3 regions of the Gordonia malaquae genome follow, and region 1 is predicted to be linked to each of the others. Evidence: riboswitches for the same ligand, from Rfam matches in the RefSeq annotation. Region 1 holds a riboswitch; each other region holds the start of a gene.

What was found. Region 1 has a riboswitch for cobalamin ahead of WFK36_RS03460 (ABC transporter substrate-binding protein). Riboswitches for the same ligand answer to the same signal wherever they lie in the genome.
Region 2: it holds a riboswitch for cobalamin, as region 1 does, so the genes downstream of both, WFK36_RS20360 (ABC transporter substrate-binding protein) here and WFK36_RS03460 (ABC transporter substrate-binding protein) in region 1, are expected to answer to the same signal.
Region 3: it holds a riboswitch for cobalamin, as region 1 does, so the genes downstream of both, WFK36_RS15125 (CbtB domain-containing protein) here and WFK36_RS03460 (ABC transporter substrate-binding protein) in region 1, are expected to answer to the same signal.

The regions. Positions count from the first base shown of each region.
Region 1 covers NZ_JBBCUB010000001.1:700,956-705,478, forward strand. The annotation lists gene WFK36_RS03445 (hypothetical protein) at 1-433, opposite strand, end outside; gene WFK36_RS03450 (iron-containing redox enzyme family protein) at 593-1,714, shown strand; gene WFK36_RS03455 (CapA family protein) at 1,597-2,745, opposite strand; cobalamin riboswitch at 2,777-2,976, shown strand; gene WFK36_RS03460 (ABC transporter substrate-binding protein) at 3,011-3,976, shown strand; gene WFK36_RS03465 (FecCD family ABC transporter permease) at 4,012-4,523, shown strand, end outside.
Region 2 covers NZ_JBBCUB010000007.1:68,881-73,403, forward strand. The annotation lists gene WFK36_RS20355 (prolyl oligopeptidase family serine peptidase) at 1-970, shown strand, start outside; cobalamin riboswitch at 1,002-1,126, shown strand; gene WFK36_RS20360 (ABC transporter substrate-binding protein) at 1,162-2,355, shown strand; gene WFK36_RS20365 (FecCD family ABC transporter permease) at 2,352-3,419, shown strand; gene WFK36_RS20370 (ABC transporter ATP-binding protein) at 3,416-4,213, shown strand; gene WFK36_RS20375 (rhomboid-like protein) at 4,182-4,523, opposite strand, start outside.
Region 3 covers NZ_JBBCUB010000004.1:147,889-152,411, reverse strand. The annotation lists gene WFK36_RS15130 (ATP-dependent helicase) at 1-1,915, opposite strand, end outside; cobalamin riboswitch at 1,921-2,061, shown strand; gene WFK36_RS15125 (CbtB domain-containing protein) at 2,102-2,323, shown strand; gene WFK36_RS15120 (CbtA family protein) at 2,350-3,159, shown strand; gene WFK36_RS15115 (histidine phosphatase family protein) at 3,159-3,686, shown strand; gene WFK36_RS15110 (8-oxoguanine DNA glycosylase OGG fold protein) at 3,622-4,383, opposite strand; gene WFK36_RS15105 (serine hydrolase domain-containing protein) at 4,422-4,523, opposite strand, start outside.

The sequences.
Region 1 (4,523 bases):
CACTCGGCCGTCCGTGTGGGCTTCCGGTCAGTTCGAGGACTGCCGGAGCGTGTGCGAGTCCACGACCGAGGCTCTCGAGATCAAGGCCTGCGCCGACCTGCGGTGTGCGGAGTCGGCCGGACACTCGCCACGTTCGGCCGCGGTATCGGAACTGTCCGTGTGCCGTCAGCGGGACCTCGTTCCAGTGGAGCGCGGGCCGCATCACCGGAATCCCCGCGATCCGTCGTTCGGGCCCGGACATCACCAGGTCCCAGCCGACCGAGGGGAATCGTAGTGCGGCCCCGACAGTGTCGGGCAGCAACCCGGGGAGCCCGAGAGCCTTGGACAGGCGGACCGTGACCGGTCCCGAGCGGATCGGGAGGTGGTCGGCGTCGACGACGGCCTCCCCGGATACGACAACTCCGGAGCGGTGAAGCAGCGCGGTGTCTCTCATGGAACCTCCTTGCGTTCGTGCGGCGCTCGTCGGTGCGAAACTGTGGTGATCCTGGGGTACCCGGAACGAGCCGGAGTCAATCCTGGTTTGGAGCCCCGCACGACCGGGTACCCGGTCATCGGCGGTCCGGCTCCCGAAACCACAGGCAGGTGACCAATCGTGACTCGACAGACCCAGACACCGACACGCCGCGCTCAACGTTCGCTGCCCGATTCTCGCGGCCCGGTGTCGAAGCGCATCGTGAATGCGGTTCGTGCATCGACAGGCGATGCGCCGACGGCGATCGATGTCCCGGACGACCTCGATCCATGGGGTGAGGACGTTCAGCTCGCGCTCCTCGTATGCCACGAACTGCACTATCGTGGGTGGTCCGACGCAGGACGAGACTGTGAGTGGGATCCCGCCGTCATCAGTGCGCGAACCCGTCTGGAGGACATGTTCCTCGACGCGGTCGCCGATGAGGCGGCTCAGCTCCTCGGTGAGGGATCTGCGGACGATCAGTTGGGCGCCCTGGCGCGTGCTGTGCCGTCGGGCGTGACCGCGCACTTGAAGAGGCACGGCACCGAGGACGAGTTCAACGACTATTTCGCGGCTCGCTCCATGTATCACCTGAAGGAGGCGGACCCGCACGCGTGGGCGATCCCGCGACTGAGTCGTACGGCGAAGGCGGCGTTCGTCGCGGTGGAGTACGACGAGTACGGAGCCGGTCGAGGCGAACGCGTGCATCAGGAACTGTTCGCCGAACTGTTGTCGTCGATGAACCTCGACGACGGCTACCTGGCGTATCTGGACGCGGCCCCGGCGGTGGTTCTGGCACCGGTCAATCTGATGTCGTGCCTGGGGCTTCGTCGTTCACGGCGCGGCGCGACGGTCGGACATTTCGCGGCCACCGAGGTGACGTCGCCGGTGGGATCGGCCTGGCTGCTCGCCGGACTCGACCGGATCGACGCCCCCGAACCCGCACGATGTTTCTACCGCGAGCACGTCGAGGCCGATGCCGTCCACGAAATCGTCATGCGAGACGAGGTGGTCGCCTCCCTGCTCGCGGACGAGCCGTCCCTGCACGACGACGTGCTGTTCGGGATCAGAGCGTTGCAGGTGGTGGAGAACCGTCTGGACGCCGCCTTCACCACCGCGTGGGAGACGGGCGAGCCTCTGATGGGTCAGGACTCCACGGGTCGGAACCTGGTTCCGATCCGACCGTGCAGGTCGGGGGAGATCTCGTTGATGAACTCCAGCGTCTCGGCCTTCTCGGCACCGCGGTACGGCGTCGGCACGTAGTCGTTGAATCCGGCGTCGCGCGACAGGCGGGTCGGGATCACCCGGTACTCCGATCCCGACACTCGCTCGCCGGTGACGGTGAGGCGAGTCTGCAGGATCATGGTGCGCTTGTCGGACGGGTTGGTGTTGCCGCCGAATGAGAAGTTGCCGAGCGAGTAGGCGATCAACTTGCCCTTGTACGTCGACATCGACTGGAGCACGTGCGGATGTGTGCCGATGACGGCGTCGGCGCCCTGATCGATCGCGAACTCGGCGAGTGAGGTCTGCACCTCGTACGGCCGATTCTCCGCCTCGATTCCCCAATGAAAGAACGGGATCACCACCTGTGCACCCTCCGCCCGGAGGGTTGAGAAGTCGGTGCGGACTTTGGCACGGAATGGCACGGTGTCGGCCCAGGCTTGATAGCCGACGAGTCCGACCCGGACACCCTTCACATCGCGGATCACGCGGAAGTCGTACGTCGAGCCCTCCGACTCGTGGCCGGTTCCGACGTAATCGACGCCGACGGCGTCCAACGCGCGAGTGGTGTCGTCGAAGCCCGCCTGGCCGTAGTCGAAGGTGTGATTGTTGGCCAATGTGACGACGTCGATCCCGGCGGCGGGCAGCGACTCGGCGACCGCGGGGTCGCCGTAGAAGTGGTAGGTCTCACCGTCGCCCTTGTACCGCTCGCGGCGCTCGCCGGTGAGGGCGACCTCGAAGTTCGCCACGGTCAGATCGTCCGCGGTGAAGTAACGTTTCACGTTCTGGAAGAAGTAGTCGGGAGACTTGCCTGCGCGGGCCCACAGTTCGGGGAGGGTGCCCCCGCCGAAATCCTTGTCGGTGCCGAGGATGTTGTCACCGACCCAGCTGATCGTGATGGTCCTGGTGCTCGGAACGTTCTGCTCGGTCGGGACAGGGGATGTCTCGGCTGCGAACGCCGCGCTGTCGACCGACTGCAACATCAGCGGAGCGGCGCTTCCGCCGACGGCTGACACGGCCGTCATCATCACGGCACAGAAGCCGATTCGTCCCGATCGCACCCGAACATCCAACCCGGTTGCGCAGACCGCTGCAAGCCGTCGAACGGTGTAACTCGGGTACGATCACTCCGACGTCACGGTGTTCGGGAAGTCCGGTGAGAAACCGGCGCGGTACTCGCCACTGTGAGCAGGTCCGGCGGGACCGAGAAGTCAACGTCTTCAGCCACTGGGCAGCGCCCGGGAAGGTTGTTCCGCCGGTAGACCCTGTTGAGCCAGGAGACCGGCCGTGACCGACCCCCGAATAGGTTTTCCACGAGTAATGGAAGGCGGGCGTACTTTGCGTACCCGTTTCACAGTCGGCGCCTCGATCGCCGCGATGTCGTTGTTGTTGGCCGGCTGCACAAGCACGAACGGCGGTGACGAGACGACGTCGGGCGCGATCACCGTGCAGAACTGCGGCCGGACAGTGTCGTTGAGCGCCTCGGCGAAGGCCGCGATCACGTTGAACCAAGGAGCGACCGAGACCGCCCTGTCGATCGGTGCAGGTGAACAGCTGATAGGCACCGCATATCTCGACGACACGATCGCGCCGCAGTGGGAGCAGGCCTACAACAAGATTCCAGTGCTCGCGAAGGAGTTCCCGGACCGCGAGACCGTGATCACGCGTAAGCCCGATCTGCTCCTCGCGTCGTACGGCACGGCGTTCGACGAGAAGGCTCTCGGCAGCCAGGACGAGTTGGACGCTCTGGGCATCGCCACCTACGTGTCGCCGTTCGCGTGCAACGACAAGACCAAGCGTGCCGAGTCGTCGTGGGATGCGATCGCCGGCGAGACCTCCGACAACGGTGTGCTGTTCGGCCGCACGGATGAGGCAGACGCGGTCAACGAACGGATGCGTGACGAACTCGCGGCCGTCGAGGCGTCAGCGGCCGGGCGTGGCAAGTCGATCTTCTGGTACGACAGTGGAACCACCACGCCCTACGTCGGCGGTGGGAAGGGCGGCCCGCAGTTGATCATCGACGCGGTCGGCGCCCGAAACGTGTTCGCTGGCATCGACGGCAACTGGGCCGACGGGGATTGGGAGAGCGTCGTTCGGGCGGATCCGGACGTGATCGTGCTGGCCGACGCCTCGTGGGACACGGCACAGGCCAAGCGGACCTACCTGGAGAACGATCCGGTGTTGAAGAATCTGAAGGCAGTCAAGGCCGGGTCTTTCGTCGTGCTGCCGTTCTCGACGAGCACACCGGGACCCCGCCTCATCGACGGGGCGGTGACCGTGTCCGAACAGTTGGCGAAGCGCTGACCGTCACGAGATCGGCTTCGGCCTACCTCGGCTGGATGGTCGGTCTGACAGTTCTGCTCGTGGTGAGCATGGGCGTCGGGGTGTTCGCGGGTTCGGCCGACATCGGACTCGGCGAGGTGTATCGAGCCGTCGCGGGCCAGTTCGGGATCGGGTCGGGTGTTGATGCGAACACCGCCTACATCGTGGTGGATCTGCGTCTGCCCCGCGTGGTCGAGGGCGCGGTGGTGGGGGCCGGGCTGGCATTGTGCGGGGCCGTCCTGCAGTCGTTGACGGGCAACGTCCTCGCCGATCCGTACATTCTCGGACTCGCGTCCGGGGCGTCTGTGGGCGCCACGGCCGTCCTCACGCTCGGAACCACTGTCGCCGGGCTGGCAGGCGGTCCGGCGGTGTCGGTCGCGGCATTCGCTGGAGCGATGCTGGCGTTGCTCACCGTGTTCGCGATCGCGACCACTCGGACCGGCGCGTTGCTGCCGGGCCGGTTGATCCTGGCGGGTGTCGCCGTCGCCCAAGCCGGCGCGGCCCTCAGCGCGATCATGATTCTGCGGGC
Region 2 (4,523 bases), on a different contig from region 1:
GGCAGAGCTGCCGGGCGTCCCGGATCTCGCGACGGTCGGAGTGCTCGACACCGACGCCGATCACAGTGACGAGATCTGGATGTCGTCGAGCTCGTTCACGCAGTCCCCGACCCTGTTGTACGGCGACGCCGTGTCCGGGGTGGCTCCGATCAAGTCGTCGCCCGAGCGGTTCGACGCGTCGAATGTGAGCACCCAGCAGTTCTTCGCGACCTCGGACGACGGCACCCGGGTTCCGTACTTCGTGATCAAGCGCGACGACGTCGAGTCGGGCCCGACCCTGCTCTACGGCTACGGCGGCTTCGAGAACTCGCTGACACCGAGCTATCTGGCCGTGGCTGCGCGGAACTGGATCACGCGTGGCGGGATCTATGTGTACTCGAACATCCGCGGAGGCGGTGAGTACGGTCCGTCGTGGCACACCCAGGCGGTGAAGGCGGGACGTCATCTCGTGTACGAGGACTTCTCCTCGGTGGCTCGGGATCTCGTGGCACGAGGATTCACCACTCCCGCGACCCTGGCCGCGCAGGGCGGATCGAACGGCGGCCTGCTGATGGGCGTCATGGCGACCACGTACCCGGAGCTTTTCGGCGCGTTGGTCTGCCAGGTGCCTCTGATCGACATGCGGCGGTATCACCTCCTCCTGGCGGGAGCCTCGTGGATGGCCGAGTACGGCGACCCCGACGACCCGGCCGAGTGGGAGTACATCTCCGCGTACTCGCCGTACCAGCGGGTTCGCTCCGATGTCGACTACCCGCAGACGCTGGTCACCACCTCGACCCGCGACGACCGCGTGCATCCCGGTCATGCCCGGAAGTTCACCGCCGCACTCGAAGCCGCAGGCCAACCGGTCCGGTACTACGAGAACATCGAGGGCGGTCACGGCGGCGCGGCCGACAACAAGCAGGCGGCGTTCAAATCGGCCCTCGCCTACGAATTCCTCTGGCGCACTGTCGGCGCGACTGATCGCTGACCCTCCCACGGCGACTGCGTCGGAGATTCGGGGATCGTGTTACGTTTCATGGCGTCAACCAGCCTCGACGCGGGAAGTCGGTGTGAATCCGACGCGGTACCCGCCACTGTGACCGCTTCACGCGGCAGCCAGACCTCCGCTCGAGCTGATCTCGTCGTCGGGGCGGAGTGTCCCCGAGAGAGGCGGATGCCGTGCACCCGCATGTCCGCAAGGCCACCATCGCGTGTCTGCTCGTCATCGGATTGGCCGTCGCGGGCTGCTCCGAGTCGACGTCGAACGATGCGGGCGCTGCTCGCGACTGCATCACAGATTTCGACGCGAACACCGACTACTTCCCCGACAAGTCGACGATCTCCGACGCGTCGGGACTGGCGATCGAATACCACAAGTCGTACCAGGTCCTGACGGTCAAGGAACCGTCGCCAGGCGCGCGGCCCGTGTCGTACGTCCTGGTCCGCTGCGGTGCACCTGCGCCGAAGCTCGACGGAGCTCTCGCGGAGGCCCCGCAGGTTCAGGTGCCGATTCGCAGCATGTACTCGGGATCCACGACACATCTGCCCGCGATGGCGGCCCTCGGCGCCGCCGACACGGTGACCGGTGTGAGCTCCACCGACTACGTCTCCACCCCTGAGATCCGCGCACGGATCGACGAGGGCGACGTGGTCCAGTACGCCGACGCTGGTGTGCCCAACGTCGAGAAGGTGATCGCCGGACAGCCCGACGTCCTGGTGTCCGACGGCAACGAGGATCCGTCGTACGCGAAACTGCGGCAGGCGGGCGTCCCGGTCCTCGCCAACGCCGACTGGCTCGAGGCGAGTCCACTCGGTCGGGCCGAGTGGATCAAGTTCTTCGCCGCACTCACCGGTACCGAGACGAAGGCGGCCGACGTCTTCAGCACCATCAAGTCGGAGTACACCAAGGTGCAGCAGAAGACGACGAACGCACCGAAGACCGACGTGCTGCTCGGCGGCATCGAGAACGGCGCGTGGACGCTCGCCGCGGGCGGCAACTACTTCGGGCGGCTCGTCCGTGACGCGGGCGGCGACTACCCCTGGGCCGCGGACCCGTCGACCGGCTCGTTGCGTCTCTCGATCGAGTCCGTCATCGACAAGTCTCGAAACGCCGACGCGTGGCTCCTCTCCGACATGACCGTCGCGTCCCTCGCCGACCTGTACAAGCAGGACGAGCGGTACCGGGTGTTCGCACAACCGGCCAAGCGTGCGTGGAACGCGACGAAGGCGATGAGCGCGACCGGCGGAAACGACTACTGGGAGCGCGGCGTCCTCCGTCCCGACCTCGTACTGGCCGATCTCGCGGCGATCCTGCATCCAGACCTCTTCCCCGACCACAAGTTCGCGTTCTACCTCCAGCTCCCGCAGCAGTGACCACTCCCGTCACCGCCGACACGGTGAAGGCTCGCGGCACAGCCGAAAAGTGGACGGCGCTGATCGTCTTCGCCGTCGTGTCGGTGTTGGTGACGGCCGCGATCGGTGCGGTGATGATGCCGCTGTCCGACGTGGTGCACGTGTTGATCGGCGGCACTGCGTCGGATGCGGGCCATGACGCGATTCTGCGCCTGGTCCGGCTGCCGCGGATCGCGACGTCGGCGATCGCGGGCGCCGCTCTCGGCGTCGCCGGCCTGCAGATGCAGACGCTGTTCCGCAACGCGCTCGCCGACCCCTACATCCTCGGCGCCAACTCGGGAGCGAGTCTCGGAGTCGCGATCGTCGCTCTCGCAGGCGGCGCGGGCGGACCGGCGTTCGTCGGAGTCCTCGCCGGATGGGGTCGTCTCGGCATCGTTCTGGCCGCCGCGGCGGGCGCGGCGGCAGTGCTCGGCGTGATCCTGCTGATGGCCGTCTGGGTCCGCAACGCCGTCACGCTGCTGTTGATCGGCGTGATGCTCGGCTCGGTGACCGGCGCGCTCGTCGCGGTCCTCATCGTCTACGCCGATCCCACTTCGGTCCAGAAGTACATGATCTGGGGTCTCGGAACGTTCTCGTCGACGTCGTGGAGCGACATCCAGGTGGCGGCGCCGATTGTGGCGGTGACGATTCTGGTCGTGTTCTTCACCGTCCGACCGCTGAACGCCTTGCTCCTCGGCGAGGGCTACGCCCGCTCGATGGGCGTTGACCTTCGTGTCGCGCGAACCGTCACTCTGCTGTCGGCGGCCCTTCTCACCGGTGTCGTGACGGCGTTCTGCGGGCCGGTCGGATTCCTCGGCCTGGTGATTCCGCACCTGGTCCGGGGCCTGCTCCAAACCTCCGATCACCGGTCGTTGATTCCGGGGTGCGCGCTTGTCGGCGCGACCCTCGCCGTCTGGTGCGGCGCCCTCGCCGACCTCCCCGGCGATCACATGTCGCTGCCGCTGAACGCGGTGACCGCCCTCATCGGAGCACCCGTCGTCATCACCGTCCTGCTCCGCGGACGCGCACAGGGAGGTGCGGTGTGACCGGGCTCGAACTTCAGAAGCTGACCGTCGGGTATCGGGGACGGCGAGGCCGCACAGTCGCCTCGAACCTGTCCGCCGTGGCGGCGACGGGCCGCCTCACGTCGTTGATCGGGCCGAACGGTGCGGGCAAGTCGACACTGCTCCGGACCGTATGCGGTCTGCAGCCGCCCCTGGCGGGCTCGGCGGTCCTCGCCGACGGCACCGACGTCACGACGTTGAAGGCAGCCGGCCTGGCACGCCGCATCGCCGTCGTCACCACCGACACCGTCGATCCCGGCCGGCTCACGGCCCGGGAGGTCGCCTCCCTCGGCCGAACGCCGTACCTGTCCCCGACCGGACGACTCTCCGCCGACGACCGTCGCGTCACCGACCGCGCGTTGGACGCCGTCCGAGCGACGGATCTGGCCGACCGACCGTTCCACGACCTGTCCGACGGTGAACGGCAGCGTGTGCTCGCCGCGCGAGCTCTCGCACAGGAGCCGGAACTGCTCGTCCTCGATGAGCCGACATCGCATCTGGACGCGCCGTCACGCGTCGAGTTCCTCGATCTCCTCGCGACGTTGGCCCGCGAGCAGGGCATCGCCGTCCTCATGTCGTCGCACGAACTGGAACTCGTCATGCGCCTCTCCGACGAGGTGTGGCTGCTGCGCGGTGACGGGACCATGACAACCGGCACGCCTGCGGCACTCGCCGCCGACGGTTCGGTGTCCGCGGCGTTCGATCGTGGACGTCTCCGCTTCGACGCCGATCAGCTGACGTTCGTCATCGACGGAAGTGGAACGACCCTCGGGTGATCTGCAGTCGCGACCGGCCGAGGGTGATCGGGTACATGGCGAAGCCGATGAGCATCGCGATCAGGTGCCCGGCGTCGGTGAAGTCGGGTGTCCCCACCGCGAACGGCGCGATCACCGTCGCCAGCGCGATCGCCGCGTAGACCCACCGCCACGGCGGCGGGAGACGGTAGGCGAGCACCGCGATCACCGTGGCCATGAAGTAGCTGACGCCTACGTCGATCGCGTCGCGCAGCGTGGGGTCGGCGCGGCCGTGCCCGATCGCCAGATCGAGGAGCCCCTGACTAGCCAGCGTCGCAAGGACGTGTCCGGC
Region 3 (4,523 bases), on a different contig from region 1:
CGATCGCCTCGCCGAGTTCGGCGGGACGGCCCTGCGCGTCGCCGATCCAGAACGGGAGTCGCCCCGGCTGGCCGAACGCCGGGGAGACGAGGACTCGGTCGTGGGTGATCTCCTCGATCCGCCAACTCGAGGCGCCGAGTGCGAACACGTCGCCGACCCGCGACTCGTAGACCATCTCCTCGTCGAGCTCGCCGACTCGGCGCAGCTGTCCGTTGTCGGACGAGCCGGTGAGGAACACCCCGAAGAGGCCGCGGTCGGGGATGGTTCCGCCGGAGGTGACGGCGAGGCGGAGGGTGCCCCGGCGGGCGGTGAGGACGCCGGTGGATCGGTCGTAGTCGACCCGTGGACGGAGTTCGGCGAACTCGTCTGACGGGTAGCGACCCGAGATGAGGTCGAGGACCGCGTCGAACACGTCGCGGGTGAGGCTCTTGTACGGCATCGCACGGCGGACGGTCGTGAACCAGTCGTCGACGCTCACGTCGCCCGCGGCGGTCGCGGCGATCGTCTGCTGCGCGAGGATGTCGAGCGGGTTCGTCGGCACCGCGAGCGACTCGATCTGTCCGCGGCCCATCCTGTCCACGGTGACCGTGCAGTGGATCAGGTCGGTCCGGTGCTTGGGGTACAGCACACCCTTGCTGATCTCGCCGACCTGGTGACCTGCGCGGCCGATGCGCTGCAGCCCGGACGCGACCGACGGCGGCGCCTCCACCTGGACCACCAGGTCGACAGCACCCATGTCGATGCCCAACTCCAGGGAGCTGGTCGCCACGACACAGCGGAGGCGGCCCGACTTGAGGTCGTCCTCGATGGCCGCACGTTGGTCCTTGCTGACCGAGCCGTGGTGTGCCCGAGCGAGTACCGGGGACGCGCCGCGGGTGGATCCAGACGTCGACACCATCGACGGCATACCGCCCGGGACCTGGGGGTTCGCCGCATCGAGATCCACCGGGTCGCCTGCTCTCGCCGCGGCGATCTCATTGAGGCGAGCAGTGAGTCGTTCGGCCAGGCGCCTGGAGTTCGCGAACACGATCGTCGACCGGTTGCGTTCGATCTCGTCGACGATCGACTCCTCGATGAACGGCCACAGCGACCCGGCGGTGGGGGAGAACGCATCGTCCAGACCGTCGAGGTCACCGGCCGACGGCGGTGCCGGGATGTTCGCCATGTCGTCGACGGGGACCTCGACGCGCAGGTCGAACGTCTTCGCGGCGGGCGGTTTGACGATTGTGCATGGTGCCGACCCGGACAGGAACTCGGCGACACGCTCCTCTGGGCGGACGGTGGCCGACAGCCCGATCCGCTGTGCGCGCGAGGAGAGCAGGTCGTCGAGTCGTTCCAACGACAATGCGAGGTGGGTACCGCGTTTGGTGGACGCGACGGCGTGCACTTCGTCGATGATCACCGTCTGCACCGACGTCAGCGTCTCGCGCGCCGATGAGGTCAACATCAGGTACAGCGACTCGGGTGTGGTGATCAAGATGTCTGGAGGCGTGCGTTGCAGGGCCCGTCGATCGGCAGTCGACGTGTCGCCGGACCGGACGCCGACCGTGACGTGCGGCGGCTCGACACCCATGCGTGCCGCGGTGTGCGCGATACCGGTCAGAGGTGCGGCGAGGTTGCGTTCGACGTCCACGCCGAGGGCCTTCAACGGCGAGATGTACAAGACGCTCACTCCCGATCGTGGAGATCCGGAGTTCTGTGTGAGGGAGTCGATGGCCCACAGGAACGCGGCGAGGGTCTTGCCGGAGCCGGTCGGTGCGATGACCAGCGTGTCATCGCCTTTCGAGATGGAGTCCCATGCTCCGAGCTGAACGGGCGTCGGCGCGGCGAAAGCACCGGTGAACCACTCTCGGGTCGCCGGCTGCATGCGCTGAAGAACGGCTGCGCGTGTGGCCACGACTCCATTGAATCCCATGCCACCGACAACTCCGCGTCCGAGGCGCGGTACGCTGCCGAAATCCCGGTGCGGGAATTCGGTGAGAATCCGAAACGGTCGCGCCACTGTGAGTCGGACCCGTGAGGGGCTGGCGAGTCAGATGTCGCCCCGGGTGTGCATATCCATTGGGCGGACGCGAAATCCGCAGGACAGGAATAGATTCCCATGACCGTTTCATCGGCACAGACGGCACCGCGAGCTCTCGCGCTCCCGGACCTCTCCGCGGCTTCGGCGGCACTCACCCTCACCGCAACGGTGCTGGTCGCATCTCTCGCGTACTACTTCCTCGGCTACGACCAGGGCGCCGTCTCCGTCTTCGGCAGCGACACCCACGTCCACGAGTTCGTGCACGACGCGCGTCATTTCCTCGGCTTCCCCTGCCACTGATCAACGGACCGGGAGAACAAGAGAAAATGGAACGCACTTTCATCGGCGCCGGACTGCTCAGCGGTCTGGTCGCCGGAATCGTCAGCTTCATCTTTGCGCGGATCTTCATCGAACCGCGGGTAGCCGAGGCCATCGACTACGAGGACATTCGATCCCACGCGGAATCCGAACTCGCAGGCGGAGCGCACGACCACGGTCACGAACTGTTCAGTCGCTCCGTGCAGGAGAACATCGGAGCCGGAGTCGGCACGGTCGTCTTCGCGGTAGCGATCGGCGCGCTGTTCGCTGTCGCATTCACGGTGGCGTGGGCGATCATCGGCCGACGCAGGCCGGAGGCCGACCCGCGCACCCTCGCAGCGTCACTCGGTGGCGTCGCGTTCGTCGCCGTCATCGGCGTGCCGTTCTTCGTGTACCCGCCCAATCCGCCTGCGGTCGGGGAGGAGGACACCATCGGGGCACGGTCCAGCTCATATCTGACATTGACGCTGATCTCGATCGTGCTGGCCGTCGCAGCGGTCGTGCTCGCGGTGTGGCTGTCGGACAGGATCGGTGGGCTGCAGGCCGGAGTGTCGGCGGCGGTCGCCTACCTGATCGGCGTGACGGTCACCAGCGCTCTGCTGCCGAGCTTCCACGAGGTCCCCGGACCCGTCATGGACGGCGATCGAATCGTGGCACCGGGATTCCCCGGCCAAGTGATCGCGGACTATCGCGTGTACGCCATCGCCAACCAGGTTCTGCTCTGGGCGGTGCTGACAGTGGTGTTCGTGGGTCTCATCGGGCTGATGATGCGCCGCACGGCCGCCTCCGCGCAGCGTTTGGAGTCAGTGCAGGCCTGATGCCGCTCACCGTGATCGTCGCCGGCCGGACCGCACCCAATCGTGCCGTTCGGTTCGGCGGCGAGACCGACCCGCTCGACGAGCGAGGCCGACGTGACATCGAGAGCCTCGACATCGTGGTTCCCCGGGGAGTGCGTGTGGGACCGGAGACGTCGGTTCGCGAGACCGCCAGGATCCTGGGAATCAACGTCGAGCCGGACCCGTCGTTGGCGACCGTGGACATCGCACGGTGGCTCGGCGTGGAACCGCAGGACGTTCCTGCCGACGAACTGGAAGCGTGGTTCACCGACCCCGACGCGCGCCCTCACGGTGGGGAGACGATCACCGAGTTCGTCGACCGAGTAGTCTCCGCGACAGAGGGGTTCGACGGGCTTGTCGTGGTGGCGTCGCCTGTCGCGCAGGCGCTCGCGGCTGTGTCGCCCGGTGCGTACTTCGAGGTGTCGATCCGGCCGGGGTCGGCGTTCACCACAACGACGGTTCGCCCCGCAGAGCTGTCCGACCGAGACGTCGCTGCCAGTCGCGATTGAGCCACAGCTCGACGATCTCGGGTTTGGTCCCCGCCTGCCCGGCCCAGCGGTGAATGAGGTTCGAGTATCTCGCGTAGCTGCGCACCGAGAACTGCGAGGCGCCCGCGCCGACCATCCAGCCATAGCGGACCAGGCTCGCCGCCGAATAGGTGTCGAGCAACTGTGGGCGGTCCGGCCCCGGACCGTGGATCGCCCATCCGTACAGGGACATCAGCGAGTGGCCTACACCCGGTGCGACAGGCCACCCCGACCAGTTGCGGAATGCGCCCGTCTCGACGAGCGTCGGGACTCGCTCACAGGCGTCGAGTGCTCGGGCGATCATGTCGAACGGACGTGACGTGTCGTGTGGATCGCGGACGTCGGGAAACCGCCGGAGGCCTCCGCGACCGTCGTGCGACCGAAGCCACGCAGCGCACAGGTACAGACGGTTGAGTGTCGGTTCGGGACCGAGATCGAGCCGGGTGCTCGTGGCCTCGAGGTCTCCGCGCCGGATGTGTCCGACGCCGGACTCGATCTGTGCGCCGTCGGCATCGGTCGCGTACACGCGGGCGGGGATGCGGAGCCTCGCCAGTCGATTGTTCCATTGGTCGAGATCAACCGTCGTGTAGTCTTCCAACACAGCTTCCGCATACGGCTGGTGATGAGACCAGAGGACGCAGTCCTTCGGCACCACCAGTATCTCGTCACCTCGATTCATGCCGCGAGCATCGCACACACGTACGACAATTCCTGTCCTCAGTCAGCGGGGAAGGACGCGGCGATCGTGTTGATCAGGGCACGGTAGCGGCCGCCGTCGTCGGAGAGCGTCTTGCCGCTGCCGATGACGGCCACGGACAG